DNA from 3 places in the Streptomyces sp. NPDC053432 genome. Region 3 is predicted to be linked to each of the others. Evidence: riboswitches for the same ligand, from Rfam matches in the RefSeq annotation. Region 3 holds a riboswitch; each other region holds the start of a gene.
The links. A riboswitch is a leader RNA that binds a small molecule or an ion and turns the genes downstream of it on or off. The one in region 3 is predicted to bind cyclic di-AMP.
Positions count from the first base shown of each region.

Region 1: linked by a shared signal. The riboswitch ahead of ACZ6Y1_RS07750 (M23 family metallopeptidase) and the one ahead of ACZ6Y1_RS13305 (M23 family metallopeptidase) in region 3 are both predicted to bind cyclic di-AMP.
Region 2: linked by a shared signal. The riboswitch ahead of ACZ6Y1_RS14875 (transglycosylase family protein) and the one ahead of ACZ6Y1_RS13305 (M23 family metallopeptidase) in region 3 are both predicted to bind cyclic di-AMP.

Region 1 covers NZ_JBVJKF010000003.1:367,352-370,616, reverse strand. The annotation lists gene ACZ6Y1_RS07755 (SGNH/GDSL hydrolase family protein) at 1-558, opposite strand, end outside; gene ACZ6Y1_RS07750 (M23 family metallopeptidase) at 722-1,672, opposite strand; cyclic di-AMP (ydaO/yuaA leader) riboswitch at 1,675-1,849, opposite strand; gene ACZ6Y1_RS07745 (tyrosine-protein phosphatase) at 2,172-2,963, shown strand; gene ACZ6Y1_RS07740 (aspartate aminotransferase family protein) at 3,050-3,265, opposite strand, start outside.
Region 2 covers NZ_JBVJKF010000007.1:248,248-251,512, reverse strand. The annotation lists gene eno (phosphopyruvate hydratase) at 1-805, opposite strand, end outside; gene ACZ6Y1_RS14875 (transglycosylase family protein) at 1,088-1,780, opposite strand; cyclic di-AMP (ydaO/yuaA leader) riboswitch at 1,783-1,954, opposite strand; gene ACZ6Y1_RS14870 (LysM peptidoglycan-binding domain-containing protein) at 2,231-3,262, opposite strand.
Region 3 covers NZ_JBVJKF010000006.1:258,702-261,966, reverse strand. The annotation lists gene ACZ6Y1_RS13310 (M16 family metallopeptidase) at 1-1,121, shown strand, start outside; cyclic di-AMP (ydaO/yuaA leader) riboswitch at 1,342-1,500, shown strand; gene ACZ6Y1_RS13305 (M23 family metallopeptidase) at 1,514-2,317, shown strand; gene ACZ6Y1_RS13300 (GntR family transcriptional regulator) at 2,519-3,196, shown strand.

The DNA.
Region 1 (3,265 bases), on a different contig from region 3:
CTCGGGCGACAGGTGCAGCCGGTCGGTGTCCCACGCCCGGCGGTCCTGTACGGACTTGAGGGACCAGAGGTCGAGCACCGGGCAGTCGTAGCGGTCGGCGATGGCGCGGACGTGGACGCTGTACGTCGCCACCTTGCCCCGCAGGTGTTTGAGGACCGGTACGCCCCGGGTGTCGAAGCCGGTGGTGATCACGACCCGGCCGACGGCTCCGGTGAGGTCGGCGACGGCCGCCTCGAAGCGCTCCGCCACGTCGTCGGGGTCCGTGCCGGGGCGGATGATGTCGTTGCCGCCCGCGCAGAAGGTCACGAGGTCGGGCGCGAGCGCCTTGGCCCGCGGGACCTGGTCGGCCACGATCTGGTCGAGGAGTTTGCCGCGCACGGCCAGGTTCGCGTACCGGAATTCGCCCTCCGGATGCTGGTCGGCCAGGAGCACGGCGAGCCGGTCCGCCCAGCCGAGATAAGTGTCCCCGGGTCCCGGGTCCCCCACGCCCTCGGTGAAGCTGTCCCCGATCGCCGCGTACGAGCCGATGGTCTTGAGTTTCGTCGTCGTCGCTGCCACGAGACGACATCCTTCACTCTCGTAACCAACCTACGCCAACGTAATGAGGGGTTGACGGGCCGTGATCTTTACCACGCGGGGGATAAGGAATACGTACACGTGAGGCCGGGGCCCCCCTCGGGTCCCGGCCTCACGCGTGTCTGTGCTCCGGCGGCGGCTGCCGTCAGATGCTGACGCCCTTCGCACGGAGGTAGCTCAGCGGGTCGATGTCGGAGCCGTAGGACGGGCCCGTACGGATCTCGAAGTGCAGGTGGGGTCCGGTGGAGTTGCCGGTGGAACCGGAGAGGCCGATGGTCTGGCCGGCGGTGACGCTCTGGCCGACCGAGACGGACAGCGAGGAGAGGTGGGCGTACTGCGAGTAGATGCCGTCCGCGTGCCGGATGACGACCTCGTTGCCGTACGCGCCGCCCCAGCCGGCGGAGACGACGGTGCCCGCGCCGACGGCCCGGACCGTGGTGCCGGAGCTCGCGATGAAGTCGACACCGGTGTGGTAGCCGGAGGACCACATGCTGCCCGCGACCTTGTACTGGGTGGAGATGCCGGTGCTGGCCAGGGGGGCCACGAAGCCGGAGGCCGACGTCTTGGCCGCGGGGGCCTCGGGCGCGGACTGCTGCTGCGCCGGCGCCTCCTGCCCGGCCGCCTTCGGAGCCGTCCTCGGGGCCGCGTCGGGGGCGGTCTTCCGGGCGGTCTGCGGAGCGGCCTTCGGAGCGGTCTTCGGGGCGGACTGCGCCGGAGCCGCCTCGCCCGCACCGCCGAGGTGCAGCTTCAGGCCGGGGTGGATCAGCGAGGGGTTGTCCCCGACCGCCTCGCGGTTGTCGGCGTAGAGCTGCTGCCAGCCGCCGGCCAGGTGGCGCTCGGCGGCGATCTTGGAGAGGTAGTCGCCCGGCACGACCGTGTAGACGGTCGGCGCGCCGGCCTCGGCCCGGAGCGGGGCGGAGACCTGCGGGGCCGCCACGGGGGCCACGGTGGTCGCGGCGGCCGGAGCACCGGCCGCCTGGGCACCTGCGGCTCCCATCAGCGGCAGCGCGAGGGCCGCACCGCCGGTGCCGGCGGCCACGAAGCCGCGCGGTATCGAAAGGGACTTGGGGCGGCGGTGCTTACCCTTTGCAGGCATGTCGCATTCCTCTCCGGCGCCTGCGAGGTGAGCTGTCGGGTTCGGACTGGAGATGTCCGGCAGTACATGGACGGAGCATGTACGGCTTCACCCCTAGCCGTCCCGGGGTCGAGTTCCGGGACAGCGGCTTACCTGGTTCCCCCGCTCCTGCCGCGCGTGAATGGTCGGGTGGTTTCCGGGCGGCGGCAGGATTCGGCGATCCACCCGGATCGGTCGCGAACGTAATCCCAAAAGGCCGCGGCGAACAAGCCGCGAATTTCCTGACGGATTCACAGGGACCGGAAACCGGGGGAATACTGGTCACCCTCCGTCCATTCCCGTCCGTCAACAACCCCTCCGGCGCGGGCATTCGGCTTTCGCGATCAGGCACTCACGGTCACCGTATGATCTGGCTCACGGGGACGTGCCCGATCTCGCCTCCGCTCATGGCAAGTTGCCGCCAAACAGTGTAATTCGGACAGAGCACCCACGAGCAGCATCACGAAACGGAGGAGTTCCCTTGACCCAGCAGATACAGGAGCCGGAACTGTCCGGAGTGCGCAATTTCCGCGATGTGGGCGGATTGCCGACTTCTGATGGACGAAGGGTCAAGACGGGGCGACTCTTCCGAAGCGGACATCTGGCGCATGCCACGGAAACCGATACAGAGTTCCTCGGTTCGCTCGGCCTCCACACCGTCTTCGACTTCCGCAACGGAGCCGACCACGCGCTCGACGGCCTGGACGTGGAGCTGCCCGGCGTGCGGAACGTCAACATCCCGCTCTCGGATCCGGCCGACGGCCGCGAGTTCTGGAAGATGGTCCGCGGCGGCGACCTGGAGCAGCTCCGCTCGATCCTGGGCGACGGGAAGGCGGCGGCCCGGATGACGAACTCGTACCGGGCGATGATCAAGAGCCGTACCGCGGAGCACAGCCGGGTCCTGCACGCCCTCGCCGAGGACAGCGTCCCGGCCCTGATGCACTGCGCCGCCGGCAAGGACCGGGCCGGCCTCTCGATCGCCGTCACCCTGCTCGCACTGGACGTCGAGCGCGAGGCGATCGTCGCGGACTACCTGGAGTCGAACGCTCCGCACCGCCGCTACCGGGTCCGCCGCGGCGACGACTCCGCGGAGGCCCGCTCGCCCGAGGTGATGGAGCTGCTCGCCCCGCTCTTCGACGCCCGCGCCGAATACCTGGTCGCGGCGTTCGACACCATCGAGGAGACCTGGGGCGGCGTGGACCGCTACCTGGCGGAGGGCCTCGGGCTCACGGACGGGACCAGGAGCCGGCTGCGCGAGCGGCTGCTCGACTGACGCGCCGGCCCGGAGGGGAGCGCGCCGCGCGCGCTCGCCTCCCCGCCCGCCCGCCGCCCCCCGCCCGCCTATTCCGCGGCCGCCCGTCAGCGGTTGCCGACCGCCTGCTTGACCAGGGTCCGGCCGAAGTCCCACATGAGACCGGACCCGCCGTGCGCCTCGTCCATGACCTCGCGGAAGGCCCCGACGAACCGGTCGACGTCCCGCTCGTCCACGATCAGCGGCGGGATGAGCTTGATCACCTCCAGGTGGTCCCCGGAGACCTGGGTGAGGATCCGGTGCTTCTGGAGCAGCGGCACCAC
Region 2 (3,265 bases), on a different contig from region 3:
AGTCGGTCATCTCGGCGGCCGAGCGGGACTTGCCCTCGAACTCGTACTGGCCGTCCTTGTAGAACTCGGACGCGGCGACGTCGAGCGCGAGCGCGATGTCCGTGCCCGGGGTGTAGCCGGCCTGCTTGATGGCCTCGATGATGAGGTCGAGCGCGGCGCGGTTGGACTCCAGGTTCGGGGCGAAGCCGCCCTCGTCGCCCAGGCCGGTGGACAGGCCCTTGGAGTGCAGGACCTTCTTGAGGGTGTGGTAGACCTCGGCACCCCAGCGCAGCGCCTCGGAGAAGGACTCCGCGCCGATCGGGGCGATCATGAACTCCTGGATGTCGACGTTGGAGTCGGCGTGCGACCCACCGTTGAGGATGTTCATCATCGGAACGGGCAGCAGGTGCGCGTTCGGACCGCCGAGGTAGCGGAAGAGCGGAAGGTCGGAGGCCTCGGACGCGGCGTGCGCCACGGCGAGGGAGACACCGAGGATGGCGTTGGCGCCGAGGGAGCCCTTGTTCTCGGTGGCGTCCAGGTCGATCATCGCCTGGTCGATCAGGCGCTGCTCGGTGGCGTCGTAGCCGACGAGCTCGGGGCCGAGCTGCTCGATGACGGCGAGGACGGCCTTCTCGACGCCCTTGCCGAGGTAGCGGTCGGGGTCACCGTCACGGAGCTCTACGGCTTCGAATGCACCGGTGGAGGCACCGGACGGAACTGCAGCACGGCCGGTGCTGCCGTCGTCGAGGCCCACCTCGACCTCGACCGTGGGGTTGCCTCGGGAGTCCAGGATTTCCCGGGCTACGACGACGTCGATGGACGGCACGAGCATCTCCTTCTGGGATGTGACGCTGGGTGTGCGGCGGCATGTCAGGCCATGGGACGGCCTTGCCGCTTAGAGCCTAACCGCCTCCGGGCATTCGGCCTGCCGACCGCCCGGGTCCTGGGACGAAAAAGGGCCCGAATACCCCCGTTCCAGGACATACGACTCTGGAGAAAGGCGCCTTGGCCCGCACACACGCCGCCGCCCGGCGCGTGGAGGGGAAGGCGCGCCGGGCGGTGGGGCTGTCACATGCGGTGAAAGGGCCTGCGGCTAGTGCCGCATTGTTCAGCTGAGCTTCAGCTTCTGACCCGGGAAGATCAGGTCGGCGTCGGACACGATGTCCTTGTTCAGCTCGAAGAGCTTCTCCCAGCCGCCCTTGACGGCGTTGGCGTCGGCGATGGCACCGAGGGTGTCGCCGGCCTTGACCTCGTACGAACCGTTGCCCGTCTTCGGGGCCTCGGTGCGCTCGGAGCGGGTGGTCGGGGCCGGGGTCTCGGAGCGCTTGGGCTCCGTCTTCTTCGGCTCCGTCTTCTTGGTCTCGGTCTTCTTCGGCTGGGTCTTCTTGGTCTCCGTCTTCGGGGTCTCGGTCGAGCCGCCGGTGTAGGAGGAGTTCGACAGACCCACGCCGCAGGACGGCCAGGCGCCCTTGCCCTGGCCCTTGAGGACCTTCTCGGCGATGGCTATCTGCTGTGACTTCGAGGCCTGGTTGGCCTGCGGGGCGTAGGCCTTGCCGCCGTACGCGGCCCAGGTGGAGGAAGAGAACTGCAGGCCACCGTAGTAGCCGTTGCCCGTGTTGATGGACCAGTTGCCACCGGACTCGCACTGGGCGACGCGGTCCCACTCGCTCGCGGTGGCGGCGCTCGCGGTACCCGCGGCCATCAGCGGCGCGGCGACGACGGCGCCGGCGACACCGGCGAGCGTGGCGATGCGGACGGCCTTGGTGGCGCGACGGTGCTTGCCCTTGCCGGAAAGCAGCATGAGGTTCTCCTCACCGACGCCTACGAGGTGAGCTGTCGGGTTCGGGCGAGTGAGTTGCCCGGCCGTGCGACCCAGCGCACGTCTTGACCCCTAGCCGGTTGCCGGCCGTCTCTCAACGGCCGTTCCCGGCACCTACCTTGGTTCCCCCGCTCCTGCCTCCGGCGCTTGACGCGACGACTGTTCCCCCCGTCCGCCGGCAGGATTCGGCGATGCGGTCGAAGGAGCCCGCGGTGGCGGGCGATTCAGAAGGTAGACAGGTCTCTCCCCGATGTTCAACGCGCGGCATCGGGGAGAAACGGCCCCTACTTGCGTCCTTCTCAAAGGCGTTTGCGCAGGTGAGGACGGGGTTTGCGCAAGCCCCGGGGCGGGACACGCCAGTTGACCGGAAGAGACACATGTCTCACTTACAGAAAACCGACAATCAACTCTTACCGGTCAACTGAAGTGCCCTTACTGTCCGGATAGATCCAGGTTCTGTCCGGGCTTGATCAGGTTGGCGTCCCCGCCGATGACCTGCTCATTGGCCTTGTAGAGGGCGTTCCAGCCGCCCTTGACCCCCTTGGCATCCGCGATGGCCGTCAGGCTGTCGCCCGTCTTCACGGTGTACGTGGGCTCCGACGCGGCATCAGGCGTCCCGGGAGTCTCCGGGGCCGGCGTGCCGCGGTGCTTGCCGGTGCCCTCGGCAGTCGTGACGGGCGGTGCGGTCGAGGCGTCAGGCGCCGTGGGGACTCCCGGGTTGGCCGGGTCGGCCGGGTTCGCCGGGGGCAGGCCGGGCGCGGTCGGCGTCGTCGCGGGAGGCGCCGTCGGGGTGCCGGGGTCGGCGGGCTTACCCGAGTTGCCCTGATCGCCCGGGATACCCGGGTTGCCCGGGTTGTTCGAGTTGCCCGGAGTCGTCGGCTCGTCAACCGGGAGGTCCGCCGGGGGCATGACGGGCAGTCCGAGGTTCGGGCCGAGCGGGCCGTCGGCGATCCCCGGGGTCGGAGCCCCGAAATCCGTGGACGGCGGCACGGCCCCGGAGGGCGGTACGACGTCGTCCGGGCGGGAGGGGGTGGGCTTGACACTGCCGTGGTTGCCGGGCTGGCCGGGGTCGACCACGGCGGCGGGGCCCTGCGCGTCCAGCCCGGCGGGCGCCGCGCACATCGGCCACGCCTGCGGGCCCTTGGCCGCGAGCACGCGTTCGGCGACGGCTATCTGCTGGGAACGGCTCGCGAGGTCGGCCCGCTCGGCGAAGTCGAGGCCGCCGGCCTCCCGCCACTCCTCCTGGGTGAACTGGAGGCCGCCGTAGGCGCCGCTGCCGAAGTTGGCACTCCAGCTGCCGCCGCTCTCGCACTCGGCGACCTTGTCCCACGTGGAGGTGTCGGCCGCGCTCGCGCCGGTGGCGGCGAGCAGCGGCAGAGCCAGCGCGGAGCCGGTGACTCCGGCAGTGACGACTATCGCGGGCACCTGACGGGGGCGTCTGTGGCGGCCGTTCCCGGAACGCATGAG
Region 3 (3,265 bases):
CCGCCGAGCTGGAGCGCTGCGGCGCCACCCTCGACGCGCACGCCGACCACCCGGGCCTGCGGGTCTCCCTGGAGGTCCCGGCCTCCCGCCTGCACAAGGCGCTGGGCCTGCTCGCCGAGGCGCTGCGCGCGCCCGCCTTCGCCGACAGCGAGGTCGACCGGCTGGTGCGCAACCGGCTCGACGAGATCCCGCACGAGCAGGCCAACCCGCAGCGCCGGGCCGCCAAGCAGCTCTCCAAGGAGCTCTTCCCGGCCACCCTGCGGATGTCCCGCCCGCGCCAGGGCACCGAGGAGACGGTCGCCCGGATCGACGCGACCGCCGTACGCGCCTTCTACGAGGCCCACGTACGCCCCGCCACCGCCACCGCGGTGATCGTCGGCGACCTGACCGGCATCGACCTGGACGCCGTGCTGGCGGACACCCTGGGCACCTGGACGGGCGACCTCGCCGACCCGCTCCCGGTGCCCGCCGTCACCGCGGACGACACCGGCCGTGTGGTCATCGTGGACCGTCCCGGCGCGGTCCAGACGCAGCTGCTGATCGGCCGCATCGGGCCGGACCGCCACGACCGGGTCTGGGCGGCCCAGGTGCTCGGCACCTACTGCCTGGGCGGCACCCTCACCTCACGCCTGGACAAGGTGCTGCGCGAGGAGAAGGGGTACACCTACGGCGTGCGCGCCTTCGGCCAGGTGCTGCGTTCCACCGCGGACGGCAAGGGCGCCTCCATGCTCGCCATCAGCGGCTCGGTGGACACCCCGAACACCGGACCGGCCCTGGAGGACCTCTGGAAGGTGCTCCGCACCCTCGCGGAGGGCGGACTGACCGACGCCGAACGGGACGTGGCGGTGCAGAACCTGGTGGGCGTGGCCCCGCTGAAGTTCGAGACGGCGGCCTCGGTCGCCGGCACCCTCGCCGACCAGGTCGAGCAGGAACTTCCGGACGACTTCCAGGCGCAGTTGTACGCCCGGCTCGCCGAAACCGGCACCGTGGAGGCCACTTCCGCGGTCGTGAGCGCCTTCCCGGCGGACCGGCTCGTCACGGTCCTGGTGGGTGACGCGTCGCTGATCGAGGAGCCGGTGCGCGCCCTCGGTATCGGTGAAGTGAGCGTCGTCACCAACTGAGATACCCCACCGGCGTCCTCAACTGGCGCTTGAACGGCGGTCCTTGGAGGGGCCCGGGCGGCTTGGCCGCTCGGGCCCCTTTTGTCCGTTTGGTGGCGAGGTTGCTTGTTTGCGGTGTGGCGTACGCAACAAAAGGGCGTGTCTGTTTGGTGATTGGCTGATGATCCGCCTAGCGTCGGCCGTGCTGTCCGTCAGTTGTACGCGCCGCATCCGCGGCACCGGGCAGCGATCGCCGAGTCCCCGTCAGGCGCGAGCCTGGGGAGCCGGGGACCCACATCAGTCCCTGGGGTGAATCGGACCGCCTCGCAAGAGGGGGCCCGTAGGAGACCTTCCTGCTCCGAACCCGTCAGCTAACCCGGTAGGCGAGAAGGAAGGAAAGGATCAGCCCCTTCATGGCGTTTGGCAGTCGTCCCGCCGGCTCCGGCAAGCACCGTGGTTCCAGCCGTCTGAGCCGCAAGACCGCCGGTTACGCCGGCATAGCCGCCCTCGCCACGACCGGCGTCGTCGGCACCATCGCCGCCCCGGCCTTCGCCGCGGACAACGGTGGCAACAACCACTCCCAGGACAACACGCTCGGTGCCGTGGTCGTCGCCGAGGAGCTCCCGAGCGACATCGCCGAGCAGGCCGACTCCCAGCAGCGCGCAGCCGAGCACGCCGCCGCCAAGGCGCAGGCCGAGGCCGACGCCAGGCAGCAGGCGGCGGAGGCCAAGCGTCTCGCCGAGGCCAAGGCGAAGGCCGAGCGCGAGGCCGCCGAGCGCGCGGCCCGCGAGGAGGAGCGCAAGCGCCTCAACACCTTCGTCGCCCCGGTCGAGGGCTCCTACGTCTCCACGCAGTACCACGCGGGCGGCGGCATGTGGTCCTCCGGCAGCCACACGGGCATCGACTTCCACGCCGACGAGGGCACCTCGGTCCACGCGGTCGGCGCCGGTGTCGTCGTCGAGGCGGGCTGGGGCGGTGCGTACGGCAACAACGTCGTCATCAAGCACAACGACGGCACGTACACGCAGTACGGCCACCTGCTGCAGCTGAACGTCTCCGTCGGCCAGCAGGTCACCGCGGGCCAGCAGATCGGCCTGTCGGGCTCCACGGGCAACTCCAGCGGCCCGCACCTGCACTTCGAGGCCCGTACCGGCGCGAAGTACGGCTCGGACATCAACCCCCTGGCCTACCTGCGCTCGCACGGCGTCGACCTCTGATCGACTCCACCGCACCGCTGCGCCACCGAAAGACCCCGGCTCCCCGAGCCGGGGTCTTCGTGTTTCGGCAGGCTTCCCGGGGCTGCCCCGGGTTTCCCATTTCCGGCCGCTCTCGGAAATCATCGTGTGTTGCAATAGAGTCGCAGCAGTAGTGGCACGGCACCGATGAGGGTGTGAGTCGGAAAAGGCGGAGGTCCGGTCTTGCGTATTCCTGCGCACGCGGTATGCACGGCAATTCGCGACGACATCGTCTCCGGGGTCTTCGGGCCGGGCAGCAGACTGACGGAGGAGGTGTTGGCCCGCCGGTACGGGGTCTCCCGCGTCCCGGTCCGTGAGGCGCTGCGGACCCTGGAGTCCGAGGGGTTCGTGACCACGCGGCGGCACGCGGGGGCCTGCGTGGCCGAGCCGACGGAGCAGGAGGCCGCCGATCTGCTGGAGCTGCGGATGCTGCTGGAGCCGCTCGCCGCGGCCAGGGCCGCGCGGCGGCGCACCGAGGCGCACCTCAAGGTGCTGCGGGGCCTGGTCAGGCTGGGTCAGGAGCGCGCCAGGCGGGGCCAGGGGGAGGACCTGAGGTCCCTGGGCGGCTGGTTCCACGAGACGCTCGCGCAGGCCTCGGGCAGCCCGGGGCTGATCGCGCTGCTCACGCAGATGCGGCACAAGGTCGCCTGGATGTACGTGGTGGAGGCGCCGGCCCGGCCGGTGGAGTCCTGGGCGGAGCACGGGGCGGTGGTGGACGCGGTGGCCCGGGGCGACGCCGAGCGGGCCCGGGCGCTGGCGGCGGTCCACGCCGAGCGGGCGGCGGGGGCGCACCGGCTGCGGATCAGGGCGGCGGTGAGCACTTCGCAACCTGCCGTAAACATGTCGAGCGGCCGGCATTAACAGGCGCCGTATACAAAGGTCAGGTATCCCGGTCCCGCGGGCGGAATTCCGGTCCCCGTTTAATTCGGT